Regions from separate parts of the Paenibacillus sp. FSL W8-0194 genome, predicted to be linked through region 2. Evidence: riboswitches for the same ligand, from Rfam matches in the RefSeq annotation. Region 2 holds a riboswitch; the other holds the start of a gene.
What was found. Region 2 has a riboswitch for cyclic di-AMP ahead of MKY58_RS22530 (hypothetical protein). Riboswitches for the same ligand answer to the same signal wherever they lie in the genome.

Region 1 (7,543 bases), 2.2 Mb from region 2:
GAACTAGTTCGTCTTTTATAGGCTCCATCTATTAATCCTATTTGATCTATATATTTGTACAATAAGAACTTGGACTGATACAATAACGGTAAATATTTCTTTAAGGGGGAACTAACGATGGATCCGAACGTAAAAAAGCTGTTTGATTCCGGGGCGGACGATTACGATTGGCAGAGGCGGCAATTGATTCCTTGCTTTGACGAGTTTTACGGCATGGCCGTGTCTTTGGTCGAGCTGGACGAACGCAGTCCCCAGGTATTGGACTTGGGCGCAGGTACCGGACTGTTCGCCGGCCTCGTCCTTCAAAAGTATCCTGAAGCCAAGCTGACTCTCATCGATTTCAGCGACAAAATGCTCGAAGGCGCAAAACAAAGATTCGGTCCATCGGCCGATGTTCAATATGTTGCCGCCGACTACTCTAACTACAATTTTACGGATTCGTACGATGTGATTATTTCCTCCCTGTCGATTCACCATCTGGTTCACGAAGAAAAACGGAAGCTTTTCTCCGCCTTGTTCAAAGCCCTCCGTCCGGGAGGAATATTCGTGAATGCCGATCAAGTGCGCGGCAGCACCCCTCAAACGGATGCCTATTATATAGAACGATGGCTATCAGCCGTTAACGCAAGCGGTCTTCCCCGGCAAGCGATTGAAGCCTCTATAGAAAGAAGGAAGCTCGACATTAACGCTACAGCGGAGGAACAGATCCAATGGCTGAAAGAAGCCGGATTCGGCGATGTGGACTGTATGTACAAAAATCTGGGGTTTGCCGTTTTTTATGGCAAAAAATATTAGAGCAAGCCGTTCGAAGGCCATCCTATCCAGGATGGCCTTCCGCATGAAATCGGGTTTCAAGTTCACGTTCAAGTCAAAAAATCATGGCTCAACGGGTACGCTTTTGGTTTTGAAATCATGGAAGAACCATGTCTTGTAGGCGTCGATCGGCCGATCTTTCGCACCCTCAAAGCCAGGCCCATAATATGAAGCGAAATACTCATACTGGATGACGTCTTTTTTGGTGCCGAAGAAGCGGATCATGATATCGGGATACCTTCGTTCGTCCTTGGAATAATGTTTGAAGTACGACTCTTCGATCACCGTCTGTTGAAAATCGGATGAAAGAGCAAGTTTTTTCGCCTTCATAAAAAGCTCCTGATCCTCTTCGACGTCCGGCTTGCGATCGAGGTAATAGTTGATTTCAATTTGCGTAGGCGACATTTGGAGTTCCATATCTTTAATTTCTTTATGCTCGGAACGCATCTGCTTTTTAAAGCCGCTCCATTGCTCGGTCTGCAGCGTTTTATGGGACATGCAGCCGGATAAGAAAACGAAGAGCAGCAAAAACGCCGGCACCATTTTATTCATTCGAATCCCCCTACTAAAGGATCGCTCAAAAGCCAACCATCGAGCTTTCCTTTATTGTATGGGATTTTGATTGCCAGAGCATCAAAAAAAGCCGCGAGATTCGCAGCTTGTCATGCATCTATGTTCTGTCATAAAAGGCTAGGCAACTTCTCGTTTGGATCACTCCATTCATCTTTTAAAAGACCATAATAAACCAGATCGTCATACTCGCCGTTTTTTAACACGTGCTGCCTTAACGTTCCTTCGTATTTCATTCCCAATTTCTCCATCACCTTTCCCGATGCAGGGTTATTCCCCAAGTGACGGGCAAATATACGGTTTAATTTCAGTTGCTTGAATGCATAGTTGACGATTCCTTTTGCTGCTTCCGTGCAGTATCCTTTGTTTTTGTATTCTTTACCGATCCAATAGGACAATTCCCCATGATGAAATTGGTTATGGATTCCTATGCATATGGCGCCGATTACATCGCCGTTCTCTTTATGTACAATCGCCAATTCAAGCGACCGGTCCCCGTTGAAATTGTCCGCATGCGTACCGATCCATTTTTCGGCGACGCCGTCCTCATATGGATGCGGAATGTATAAAGTCGTTTCGGCCACATACGGATCCCCCGCAAATTTTTGGACCGCCGGGGCATCATCTAAAATAAAAGGCCGCAATACGAGTCTTTCTAACGAAATGGTCGGCAATGTTTTCATTGGCAACTCCCCCTTTTACCTTCTTCATGCCGCATGGCCCCCTTCCCTTTAGACGCACGCGGCGCGCTTGCATAATTTAATCGATTATACTTCAACAACCGAGGGTTGTGGAACGAATTATTCGAAATGAAAAAAAGAGGAGGCCGCGAAACATCATTGGCGCGATGTTCATGTACAGCCTCTTCTGATGATTATCTGTTATAGTCCCCTATCCTTCCCGTTTTTCGGCATATACGGCGACATTCGCGTATTCGCCGATCAAAGGCGCCATCTGGCGGAAACCGAGCTTGCCGCCTGCAAGCGGAGGTCCGTACGTTTCGCCGTCGTCCTTCCACGAAAAAACCGGAAGGTCGTTAACGGCAAACGTAATGCATGGTCCGTTTTTTACGATCAGCATTCGGTAGGGCCTGGCCGCATCCATGACGCCCGGAATCGGGTCTGCGCCCTGCGCGACCAGGTGAAAACCGTAGCTTTTCCGCAAATTGCACGTGTGAAATTTCCGCTCCTCCGCCCATTTCCTCCGGAAATAGGAGACATGGAAGGCGTTGATTTCGCCGTGATGATACTGGTCGTATTCGCCCGTACGCGGCTTGATCGAAGGATCGAACAAATCCCGGCCGTCCAGACGACGACCGGGTTCTTCAGGTCCATTTATTTTTTCAGATGGTACGGAACAGTCGTTACGATAACGTCTTTGCGATACAGCAAATACGTGCGAATCATCAAACTCGTTTGGTTATGCAGCAGGTTTTGCCAGCTCCGCTTCGGTATGAACTGGGGAATGACGACCGTCACCTGATAATGGGACTCGCTGGCCTTTCGATGAACCATATCGATGAATTTGCTCAGCGGATGTATGATGCTCCGGTAAGGGGAAGGCAACGTTACCAGCCGGACGTCCGGCCGCCACTTCTTCCATTTTTCTTCGAAGCGTATTTCCTCTTCCTTTTCAAAAGGGATGTATACGGCAATGATCTGGTCCGCCGATAAGGATTGCGCATAATTCAACGAATGTTCAACCACGTGCGTGATGCCCGACACCGGGAGGATGACGACGTTTCCTTCGATCGGAACCGCCGGTTCGCAGGTCGACAAGCGAAGCTGCTCGCCTACCGCTTCATAATGCTTCTTGATTCTGTGGAACAAATAAACGATCAAAGGCAAGAATATTAACACCGGCCATATTTGCGGGAACTTGGTCACGAAAAACATGACCGATACGGTGAAGCTGATGAGCGCGCCGATCGCATTGATGATAAGTTTCGTCACCCAGCCTGCGGGTTTTTCCCGCACCCATTTCACGATCATCCCCGTCTGCGACAACGTAAAAGGAATAAAAACGCCTACCGCATACAGCGGAATCAAATGCTCCGTTTGCCCGTGGAAGGCAATAATCAGCACGATCGAAAGCAGCCCAAGAAAGATGATGCCGTTGGAATATCCGAGGCGGTCTCCCCTTACCGTAAACATTCTGGGAATGAACCGGTCTTTGGCAAGATTCACCGCCAGCAGCGGAAAAGCGGAATACCCCGTATTCGCCGCCAAGATCAAGATCAACGCAGTGGTTCCTTGAATGATAAAATACATGAAATTGCGCCCGAAGGTTTCCTTGGCGATTTGCGATACGACCGTTTCCTGCGCATTCGGGGAGATCCCCAAATAATAAGCCATGAACACGATGCCCGAGAAAAGCAGGGCCAGCAGAATGCCCATGGCCATTAACGTTTTGGCTGCATTTTTAGGGGCCGGATCTTTGAAATTTGGTATCGCGTTGGATATCGCCTCAACGCCGGTCAGCGCCGAGCTGCCCGATGCAAAAGCTTTTAGCAGCAGAAACAAGCTGATCCCTGCCACCGGCGTGCCGACTGGCGTATGCAGGTTAGGTGAAACCTGGCCGGTCGCGATATGGTACAGCCCCACGCCGATCAAAATGAACATCGCCAGCGCGAATAAGTACACCGGATACGCCAAGATGGAAGCCGACTCGGTGACGCCTCTCAGATTCAGGAGCGTAATGAGGATAACAAACGTGACTGCGATCGCCACCGTATGCTCATGCAGCACGGGAAATGCCGACGTGATGGCGTCCGTTCCCGCCGAGACGCTCACCGCCACGGTCAAAATGTAATCGACCAACAGCGAGCCGCCGGCCACCAATCCAGGATATATCCCCAAATTTTGCTTGGATACGACGTATGCTCCCCCGCCATGCGGATAAGCGAAAATGATTTGGCGATACGACAGAATCAACGCCGATAATAAAATAAGGACCCCGATTCCTATCGGAATCGAATACCAGAAAGCCGATGCGCCGACCGTGATCAGCACCAGCAGGATTTGCTCGGGACCGTAGGCGACGGAGGATAACGCGTCCGAGGAAAGTATCGCAAGTGCCTTCTTTTTGTTGAGCTTTTGTTCTCCCAATTCCGCAGATTTCAGAGGACGTCCAATGAGGAGCCTTTTTAACGCTGCCATCGTGTCATTCACCGCCACTGTTCAAGTTAAAGTTCCATGAAAGTATCCTTATTGTTTCCCCTTTTGGCCCAATTGGGCACACCAAAAAAAGCCACAGGAAAGTTGGGCTTTCCCGCGGCTTTCAAAAGCGCACGACAAATCCTTCTTTCATAACGCCTACGAGGTTAGCTGACGGATTCGGGATTGAAAGTATCCCTACACTCGACCTGCGAACATAATCAAGTGATTCACCCCTGGGACGAAGTTCCCTTCCTCCCGTTGGTTCCCCCGCTTCTGGATACAGAATTAAGCGATCAAGGAAAATGACAATTCAGGGTCACAAGTTCATTTACGAATGAAATCATACTCCCGTTGGATACTTACTGTAAAGAGGCAAAGAATCATATTGTAGCGCGAAAACGGGCAAATTGAATCCATGGCATCGCTTGCAACGGCTGCATCCTGTTTTTTTCTGGCCGTAGCCATGGTTCACGCCTGTTTTCGGCCGACGCTTAGAGCAGCGGCGAAATAAGCCTCATCAGCGATTCTGAAATGCGTTTCAGAATGCCTCGTTTCTGGAAGGAGTCCCAAGCGATGCGGACGGAGTCCTTGAAATCCTGCTCAAAATCGCGTTTGATGTCCAGCACGGTTTCGGATTCGTAAAGCACCGCGGCAAGCTCGTAATTCAGCTCAAAGCTGCGGATATCCATGTTGGCCGTACCGATCGATGCGATTTCGTCATCCACCAGCACGATTTTGGCATGAATAAAGCCGTCTTTGTAATGGTATATAGAGGCTCCCGCCTTAAGGAGGGGCGTAAAGTAGGATTGAGATGCCTGGTCGCTGATCACGCTGTCGCTTTTCCCCGGGTACAAGATGCGTACATCGATGCCTGCCGCCGCGGACAACCGCAGCAATGTTAATGTTTCCTGATCCGGTATAAAATATGGCGTGGCGATCCAAATCGATTTTTTTGCCGATGCCATGATGGCCAACAGCGCGTTGCGTATGCTTGTATCTTCCGAGCTTGGGCCGCTGGCCACGATCTGAACGGCCCCATTCGCCGGGACCCCCTGATCCGGAAAATATGACCTGTTCATGTAAGCGTCCCAAGAGTAATGGTTTTGGCCGCTGGTTGCGTACAGCCAGTCTTCCAGGAAAATGGCCTGCAGTTTATAGAGCGCCTTTCCTTCGATTTTCAAGTGGCTGTCGCGCCAGACCGGAAATTTTTTGGAACGGCCGAGATATTCGTCGCCGACGTTCAGCCCGCCGGTAAAGCCGACCACGCCGTCAACGATGACGATTTTGCGGTGGTTACGGTAATTGACCGTTTCAAGAAGCCAAGGCGAAAAAATGGGATCAAACTCGACGACCTCGATGCCGGCATCTTTCATCGGCTGCAAAAAGCGTTTACGCAACCCGTTGCTGCCCAATCCGTCAAAAAGAAAACGTACGATCACGCCCGATTCGGCTTTGCGGATCAGCGCGTCCCGAATGGCGGTGCCGATGCGGTCCGAACGATAAATATAATACTGGATATGGATATGGTGCGCGGCCTTTTCGATGGCTTGCAAAATTTCCGAAAAGGTTTCGTCGCCGTTGATCAACAGCTTGGTTTCGGTTTCCGTTGCTGCCGGGCCGCCGCCGAACCTTTCAATGACCTTGATGACATATTCCGACCTCTCGCTTAACAAAGACAATGGGGCCAAATTCAAACGCCTGCCCGCCAAAATCTCCCGGAACAGCTTTCTCTGTTCTTCCGCCCGGTGCAGATGTTTTTCCGTCTCCAGCGGCTTCTGCCAAAAAGCAAATACAACAGCACACCTACCGCCGGAAGAAATGCCAGGATCAAAAACCATGCCAGCGTGCTTTGCGGCGAACGGTTTTCCATAAAAATGATGAAGCCGATGCCTATAATCGAAAGCGGCCATAAAATGCCGATCAGCGTCGACAGGCGGATCACGGACCTGTTCATGACAAATAGGCCGACCAGCACCAGGACTACGACGATCACGATTTGAAAAACGCGGTTTTTCATATGTAGTAAAATTCACCTATTCTCCGATGTATAATTGGGTTCCGACTCATGTGTACGTTCTCATCTTGCTCCTCTCCGCGAAATAATTAGGACATGCTCACTCAAAAATCAAAAACCTGCTGATACACCCTAAAGGAAGCTGCTTATGCCATTTTAAATACTGCATGACGGTATGTCTATACATGCCGTTTTGGCTGCTTGCCTCCCCCCTGCATCATCAAAAAAACGGACAAGCAATCTTGTTGAACGCTAGTCCGTTTCCGTTGGTTCATTGTTCCCCTTATGGAGCTGTTTTCGCTCGACATGGGCCAATCCCCATTGATGCAAGGCTTCCAAAATCGGAGACAGGCTCTTGCCGTATTCCGTGATGGAGTATTCCACTTTCGGCGGGATTTGCGGATAAACGACCCGTTTAACGATCTCTTCCTCCTCCAATTCGCGCAGATGGAGCGTAAGCATCCTTTGCGTGATATCGGGCAGCAATCTTCTTAGCTCATTGAACCGCAAAGGTTGGCCCTGAAGCAAATGATAAAGGATCATCGGCTTCCATTTGCCGACGATCGAATCCAAGGCCACGACGAATTGGCATTGGGCAGGGTTCTTTGGCATGCGTTCGCCTCCTTTTCAGTACCTTTTTTGATACTATACCACATTATTGTGCCTACTTACCATAAGTAAGTATATATTATATGATCAGCTTGGAAGTGTTACTTCATTTAAAAACAGAAGGGAAGTTTGAATTATGGCAACCGTATTGTACATCACTGCACACCCCCTTCATCCCGAGGAGTCTTATAGCCTCGCGGTGGGCGCGGAATTTATTGAAGCATACCGTGAAGCAAATCCGGCAGATGAAGTCGTTCATTTGGATCTGTATAAAGAAAATATTCCGCAGATCGATGCCGATGTTTTAAGGGGGTGGGGAAAGCTTCGGTCGGGTTCGTCATTCGATCAGTTGTCCGAAGCGGAGGAATCAAAAGTAGCT
Region 2 (7,543 bases):
GTTCGGGGGTGATGCCGTACGGCTTCAGTCTGCTTGCAAACAGGGAGGACATTTTGCGGGACATGTTGCCGAACCGGAATCCAATCGATTGGTGGGGCAATTTGGACCTTTTCAGAGAGATGCACTCCTTCAATTAATTGTCATAACAATTATATTCATATAAATAGAAATCGTCAACGTTACATCCATAAAATGGAATGTTATTCATTGCGAATGCATACAAGCACGGATGGCTTTCGAGCGTCGCGTATCGAAACGACAATCCGGGCATGCGTATGTTAAGGCCGGTTTACGAGCAGGACGATCCGTCCAAAATAGAGGAATACTTCGGATACAGGCGCCGGATGCAGTCCGGACAGATGTCATGGGTGAACTCCGCGTGCGTATGTTTTTCGAGAAAACTTTCGACCGAATTCCAAATATCTTGTTCGTCGCGGATTCTTTTGCACACGGCGCAGATCGGAAGGAGCCCGCGCAGCGTTCGGATTTGGGTCAGGGCCTCCAGCAAATCATGCTCGATCATTTTGCTCTTGGTGATGTCGGTGAAGCACACGGTCATCCCTTTGACGGTATGGCGGCCATCGTCGTAAATCGCCGAGGCTTCGAGCAGATACCACTTATTCGCACGCTGCATCGAGGACTGGATTTCCTGGCGATAATAAGGCAGCGTTCCGTTCAATACGGAATCAAGCTCGTCCGGCGGCCGTCCGTCGGCCTCCGACAGGGCGTAATAAATTTGCATGAAGCTGACGCCGATCCATTCGAACGTTTCGGGAATGCCCGCATCGATCGAATTTTGGACCCAGTTTCGGTTGACGGAGACAATGCAGCCATCGGCATCGACGACCGCGACGGCCTGCTTGAACGAATCGATGATTTCGGGAAAAGTGAAGCTTGTTTTAGGCAACTAAGGTCGCTCCCTCTATTTGTATTGGAAGTGCTTTATCGCAGGTACGCGTGCTGGTTCAGGTCTGTCTGACGGGGAGTTCGCATGGGATGTTTGAGGATTGCGTGAATAAAGGAATAAACTTATTTCTCCAATTATTGTTATGTTATAATTACTGTAGCATAAAGAAAAGTATATACTTTTTTACGTCATTTTGCAAGAGAAAAATTACGAAAATACGTCGTCATAAGAATTATCGGAAGGCGGTTTAATATGCAATCCATTTACGATCGAATCGAATCGTTAATCAAAATGCGGGGGATGACGAAAAAATCGTTTTGCGAGCAGCTTGGCATCAGCACGGGGAATCTGGGGGATTGGAAAAGAGGAAAATCAACGCCGGGTACCCATAAACTGATCGAAATTGCCTCCTTTTTCGACGTCAGCCTCGATTGGCTGATTTTGGGCAAAGACCAGGAGCGTTTTCATTTGAAGGAAAACACAGGTACATACGCATGGGAGGAAGGGGATGACGGCGACGTTCCGTTGTCCGAGAAGGAAAAAGAGTTCATAAGGGAATATATCGAGTTTACGCGTTACCGAAAAAAACAATCGAACGGCGAATGAGCAAATAGAATCGGACGCGACGGCCTGAAGGGACGCATGCGTCTGTTCCTGCAGGAAGGATGGACCGTCGATCCCGATGGATCAGCCGGGTGGCGGCAAGCCTTCAGGGAGCGGCTATCATAGGGGGGGCGTGCCCCGGGACAACGCAAAAAAGAAGCCTTTGCTTTGGGAGCAAGGCTCTTTTTTGTGGTTGGGAACATTAACGTTCAATCCGCGGGTTGCGGCCCTTTCGGCCGATAAAGGCAAACGACAGCAGGCTCCCGGCCAGCAGGACGGCCGCAGTCAGGGCCAGCCCCAGGCGCATCCCCGCCGTCATCGACGGGGTGCCGCCGAGGATCGAGCCGATCATGGCAACGCCCAAGGTCGCGCCCACCTGCCGGCTCGAATTTAATGCGCCCGATGCGGCGCCTGTCTGCTCCCGGGGAACCGCGCCTATGACCGCGGTCATGAGCGCGGGGATGGTGAGGGAAACTCCAAGGCCGATCAGGAACAGGCCGATCAAAGGAAGGGCGTAATCGGAGGTTGAAACCATTCGCAGCTGGAAGATCGTTCCCGCGGCTGCAAGAAGGAACCCTGCGGTCATCGGGATTCTGGCGCCGATCCTGCCGACGATGCGGCCGGTGACGATCGGATTGAATGCCAGCGGGATCGTCATCGGAAGGAGGGCCAGGCCTGCCGTATGAGCCGATAATCCGCGCGCTTGTTGAAAAAAGAGCGGCAGCGCGAACAAAATGCCCGACAATCCGATATTGACGGCCATGCCGGCAATCATTCCCGCCGATACGGTTGCGTTTCGAAACATTCCCAGCGGAAGCAGCGGGTCGGGGCCTTTCCTTTCGGCCCGCGCAAAGAGAGCCGCGCTGACGAGCGTCAGGACGAAAGCGGCGATCACGATCGGCGATCCCCAGCCGTAAGCCGATCCCTCCATGAGCGCGAAGGATAACGCGGCGATGGCCGTTACAGCCGTCCATTGGCCCGTCCAATCCAGGGGCTGCCGCCGCTTGCGGGCGGTTTCGGCGCCGAGCCGCAGGACGATGGCCAAGCTGATGACGGCAAGCGGCACGTTCAGCAGGAAGATGCTTCGCCACCCGAGCGAATCGGCCAGCAGGCCGCCCGCAACGGGCCCGGCAGCCATGGCGATCCCGGTGACCGCAGCCCAGATGCCAAGCGCCCTGGCACGTGCGGACGGTTCGGGAAACGCATGGGCAACGAGCGCTAGCGAGGCCGGCGTCAGAGCCGCGCCTCCGATGCCCAAAACGGCGCGCAAGGCGATCAGCAAGCCAAGCGAAGGGGCGGCCGCGGACAAGGCCGAAGCGGCCAGAAACAGGACCAGGCCTCCGGCATAGACGCGGCGCGCTCCCAGTTTATCGGCTAGCCCGCCCATCGAGAGCAGGAAGCCGGCAAACACGATCGTATACGCATTGACGACCCATTGGAGGCCGGAAATCCCGCCGCCAAGGTCGGCGCGGATCGCGGGCAGCGCGACGCTGACTACCGTCGTGTCCAGCAGCACCATAAAGTATCCGATCGACAGTCCGAGCAGCAGCAGCGCTTTAGCCGGCTTCCAGCGGCCGTCGGACTGGATGTTCATCGCTTTTTCCAAGACAATCCCTCCGTAAAGGCAAATTCGGCAGTCATCGCCGTTACCGGGAAAGTGTATAATGGTTCTTATCATGGGACTAGATGAGGGTTTATCCTAGGAGAAATTCTCCTAGGGAACGGGAAGGGGAGGAGAAGCACTTGTGGGAAAAAGCGGATGGGGAGCGTCTTCGGGAGCTTGCCCAGTTTTTGCGGACCCGGCGCGCCCGGATGACGCCGGAGCAGGCCGGATTGAAGGTGGAGGGGCGCAGGCGGACTCCGGGACTTCGGCGCAGCGAGGTGGCGCTGCTTGCCGGCATCAGCGTCGATTGGTATACGTGGCTGGAACAGGGCCGAAACATACAGGTGTCTTCCCAGGTGACGGAGAGCATCGCGCGCGCCCTGCAGCTTGATGCCGATGAAAAAAAACATCTGTTTCTGCTTGCTTTGCAGCAGTATCCCCCCGTTTCGGAGGAGGCTGCCGCGGAAATTACGCCGGCGCTTCAGCGGTTTCTGGACCTGCAGGGAACAAGCCCGGCTTACGTGACCGACCAGCGCTTAAACATCGTGGGATGGAACCGGATCGCCAGCATGGTGTATGGAGAATATGAAACGATGCCGGCAAGGGAACGCAACTCCGTCTGGCGTACGTTTACCTCCCCGGATGTCCGCAGCCTGCTCCGGGAACGTTGGGAAGCCCATGCCCGGCACCGTCTGGCGCAATTTCGGGCAAACTACGCCAAATTCGCCGGGGATCCATGGTGGACGGACATGATCGGGGAATTAAACCGCGCAAGCGAAGAATTCAGGGCGTGGTGGCCGCGGCATGACGTCTTAAACGGCCCCGAAGGGAAAAAAATCATTCATCATCCGGCCGCGGGCAGGCTCGAATTCGAGCAGGTTTCGTTTGTGACGTCCGACGACCCGGGTTTGACCGTCACGATCAACGTTCCGACGGCGGAAGGCGATACGGTCGCCAAGCTGGGCAAGCTGTTGAAGGAATGAACGGGCTTTGGTCCACGGCCCGTTTTTACGCAACGGATCATATATTCCCTGGGATCGGACTGGATAAAAGAAATAAGCTATTTACATATCGTGATAATCGGTGTATAATAACAGAGTTGCTGCAAAAGTTAATATTATGCGGTAGTGGTGGAATGGCAGACACGCTATCTTGAGGGGGTAGTGGGCGTATGCCCGTGGAGGTTCGAGTCCTCTCTACCGCATTGACGATCTGACCGAGAAAATCCCTGTTTTGCAGGGATTTTTTTGTTGCACCGGGCAATGTTTCGCCATCCAAGCGTTCGTCCGTAAAAAGAAGCTTTTGCCGCCGCGGGAAATTCCATAGACTCACATATAACGAAAGAGGCCAATGCGGCCTCTTTTTTGTTTTGCTCCATTCTTTATGCTTTTAGGTCGCCATAGGGCAATGGTTCACGATTCGATTGGGCCCGGCCGGTTTGCGGAAAAAGGGATCCGATTCAAAGGAACGCAATAGAAGGGGCTTTCGAATCCATTGCCAAAAACGCGAAAAATAGAGAGCATGCGAGAGCTTGGCGCAGATAAAGACTTTTGTAAGCGGTAACCTGTATGCTAGGGTCGTCATTTTACGCGGATAACGATTTCGCGTCTCCTTTACATGCCGATGCACGCGGGTGTATGATTCAAATCGTAATTGAACATGTTTCCATTTTTAAATCGCTGAGTTTCCGTTTGAAGAAGCGGAAATCGGGGGAACCAATCGCGCGTCCCGTCGTCCGGTGTGAGAGTCGGAAGGCAGGGAGGCGCCGGGGTGAATCCTGCGAACGGATGCCATGGATCCGATCGCGGGTAGAGCGACTCTCACCGCTCGAATCCGTCAGCTAACCTCGTAAGCGTCGCCTGAGAGAGGAATGATGAAACTTGTGATCGATGAACATCGGCCGCAGGGGATCGGATGACCTCTGTGGTTTTTTATTGCCAAAAACGCAACGTTGCACAAAATGGATGAAAGTCAATAGAAACGTCTTTAACGCTGAATTCTGGCTTTGGCCGGAAGCGGGGGAACCAACGCGCCGTTTGCTTCCACAAGCGGATGGCGCCGGGGTGAATCCCTTTGTCCGAAAACCGGACGGGGGAAGGGCGACTCTCACGCCCTAATCCGTCAGCTAACCTCGTAAGCGTATCGGGAGAGGCCCCATTCGTCGTGAGCGATATTTCATGGCTTTCTTTGGTCATGGATGTTGGAAGCCGCGGGAAAGAATCCTCTTTCCTGCGGCTTTTTTTTATTCGGGTCAGCATTTCGGATAAGCATTTTTAATAAAAGGTGCGATTGTTGCGGATTGCCCGATCCAGAAACGAAAGGAGGCGAGAGCCGTGGAGGAGGAACTCATCGTCGTGACGGCCCCGAACGAGGCCGGGCGCAATTTTATCAAGCTTTTGATCTATCTCAAGCGGCCTTTCGCCGCGCTGACGAACAATGCCAAGGAAGAACGCGATCTGAAGAAGCTGGGCGTCTCCAAAGTCATCCGGCTCCATACCAACAACACGGAGGAATGGGTCGTGCCTGAGTGGCGGATCGGCCGGATTTTTATATTCGAAAACAGTTTGAATTTAACGTGCCGTTACTTGCAAATTTGCCGTGCTTGGACGCCGGATTCGATATACGTAATCACCCGGGCGCATCACTCGCCGGGCATTTACCGGGGGCTTGGCGCGGATCACGTCATTCACACGTTGAACGGCGAAGTCGGATTTTTGCTGAAATAAGGGATTTGACAAGGAGAGCGTTGAACCATGATGGATTTTTTAATGATTTTAACGCTTGCGGGCGTGTTCGGAATCTTTTTGCTGTTCCTCATGTGGTGCGGCCATGTCGTGGATGGGGGAGGCGAAGGCCGATGATCGTGGTTTTGGTGCTGACGGCGTTTGTGTTCGTCTACCTGGCGTATGCCTTGATCCATCCGGAACGGTTTTAGAAAGGCCGGGCGGAGCAGGCTTAGACGCCTTCGACCCGCTTATAAGAGGAGGAAACGATTTTGGATATATTGCAGATAGGCATCGTGATCGTGGTGCTGCTGCTGTTGGTCAAACCGGCAGGCAGTTATATTTACCACGTATTTTCTAACGAGGCGAACTGGACGGACCGGATGTTCGGTCCCGTGGAGGAGTTTTTTTATGCCGTCATCGGTCTTCGGAAACGCTCCGGGATGAGCTGGAAAACATACGCCCTAAGCATGATGGCGACGAACGTCGTGCTGGTGGCCGCAAGTTACGCGGCGCTGAGATGGATGGGCGGACTGCCGGCAAACCCGAACGGGACGGGAAACATGGAGGCGAGCTTGTCCTTCAACACCGTCATCAGCTTTATGACGAATACGAACCTGCAGCATTACAGCGGGGAAAGCGGCATGTCGTATTTGGGGCAAATGATCGTCATCACGATGATGATGTTTACGTCGGCCGCGTCCGGCCTGGCCGTGGCGATCGCTTTCATGCGGGGCATAACCCGCCGGCGGGGCGGACTCGGCAACTTTTTCGAGGATTTCGTCAAAGCCCATGTCCGGGTGTTCCTGCCGCTCGCGTTGATCGTTACCCTGGTGCTTGTGGGGTTGAAGGTGCCGCAGACGCTTGATCAGGCGGTGACCGTGAACACGCTTGGCGGCGCTGTGCAGCATATCGCGATGGGGCCGGTAGCGTCCCTGGAATCGATCAAACATCTGGGAACGAACGGCGGCGGATTTTTCGGGGCGAACTCGTCACATCCGTTCGAGAATCCGAGTCCGCTCACGAACGTCATCGAAATTTTAAGCATGTGGACGATATCGGCCGCGCTGCCTTACACGTTCGGGCGTTTCGCCGGCAACCGCAAGCAGGGCTGGATTCTTTTTTCGGCCATGATGGTGCTGTTCCTGGCGTTCCTGTCCCTGACGTACGTCTCGGAAAAAAGCGGCAACCCGCTGATCCATCAGCTGGGCATCGACGCTTCGCAGGGCAGCATGGAAGGAAAAGAAGTTCGTTTCGGCGTGGCGCAGTCCGCTTTGTTCACGGCGGTGACGACCGCGGCGACGACCGGTTCGGTCAATAACATGCACGATACGCTGACCCCGCTCGGCGGGCTGGCTCCGCTGGCTCAGATGATGCTGAACGTCGTCTTCGGGGGCAAAGGCGTCGGGCTGGTCAACATGCTGATGTACGCCATATTGGGCGTGTTCATTTGCGGCCTCATGGTCGGGCGGACGCCGGAGTTTCTCGGGAACAAAATCGAAAGCCGGGAAATGAAGCTGATCGCCGTCGCGGTCCTGGCGCATCCGCTGATCATTTTGGCGCCGACGGCCATTTCGTTCCTGACGCATCTCGGCACGGACGCCCTTTCGAATCCGCTGTATCATGGGCTCAGCCAGGCGTTGTACGAATTTGCGTCATCCGCGGCGAACAACGGCTCCGGCTTCGAAGGGCTGGGGGATAACACGG

Region 1: another riboswitch for cyclic di-AMP. It lies ahead of MKY58_RS12055 (APC family permease); the one in region 2 lies ahead of MKY58_RS22530 (hypothetical protein).

What each region holds. Positions count from the first base shown of each region.
Region 1 covers NZ_CP150205.1:2,696,053-2,703,595, reverse strand. The annotation lists gene MKY58_RS12075 (methyltransferase domain-containing protein) at 118-795, shown strand; gene MKY58_RS12070 (hypothetical protein) at 877-1,365, opposite strand; gene MKY58_RS12065 (GNAT family N-acetyltransferase) at 1,494-2,066, opposite strand; gene MKY58_RS12060 (DUF1961 family protein) at 2,275-2,691, opposite strand; gene MKY58_RS12055 (APC family permease) at 2,718-4,541, opposite strand; cyclic di-AMP (ydaO/yuaA leader) riboswitch at 4,681-4,843, opposite strand; partial or broken gene MKY58_RS12050 (cardiolipin synthase) at 5,033-6,558, opposite strand; gene MKY58_RS12045 (helix-turn-helix domain-containing protein) at 6,808-7,167, opposite strand; gene MKY58_RS12040 (NAD(P)H-dependent oxidoreductase) at 7,301-7,543, shown strand, end outside.
Region 2 covers NZ_CP150205.1:4,920,792-4,928,334, reverse strand. The annotation lists gene MKY58_RS22560 (MarR family transcriptional regulator) at 1-100, opposite strand, end outside; gene MKY58_RS22555 (PAS domain-containing protein) at 290-907, opposite strand; gene MKY58_RS22550 (helix-turn-helix domain-containing protein) at 1,160-1,513, shown strand; gene MKY58_RS22545 (MFS transporter) at 1,713-3,116, opposite strand; gene MKY58_RS22540 (helix-turn-helix transcriptional regulator) at 3,254-4,096, shown strand; tRNA gene MKY58_RS22535 (tRNA-Leu) at 4,235-4,317, shown strand; cyclic di-AMP (ydaO/yuaA leader) riboswitch at 4,781-4,984, shown strand; cyclic di-AMP (ydaO/yuaA leader) riboswitch at 5,094-5,269, shown strand; gene MKY58_RS22530 (hypothetical protein) at 5,447-5,839, shown strand; gene kdpA (potassium-transporting ATPase subunit KdpA) at 6,109-7,543, shown strand, end outside.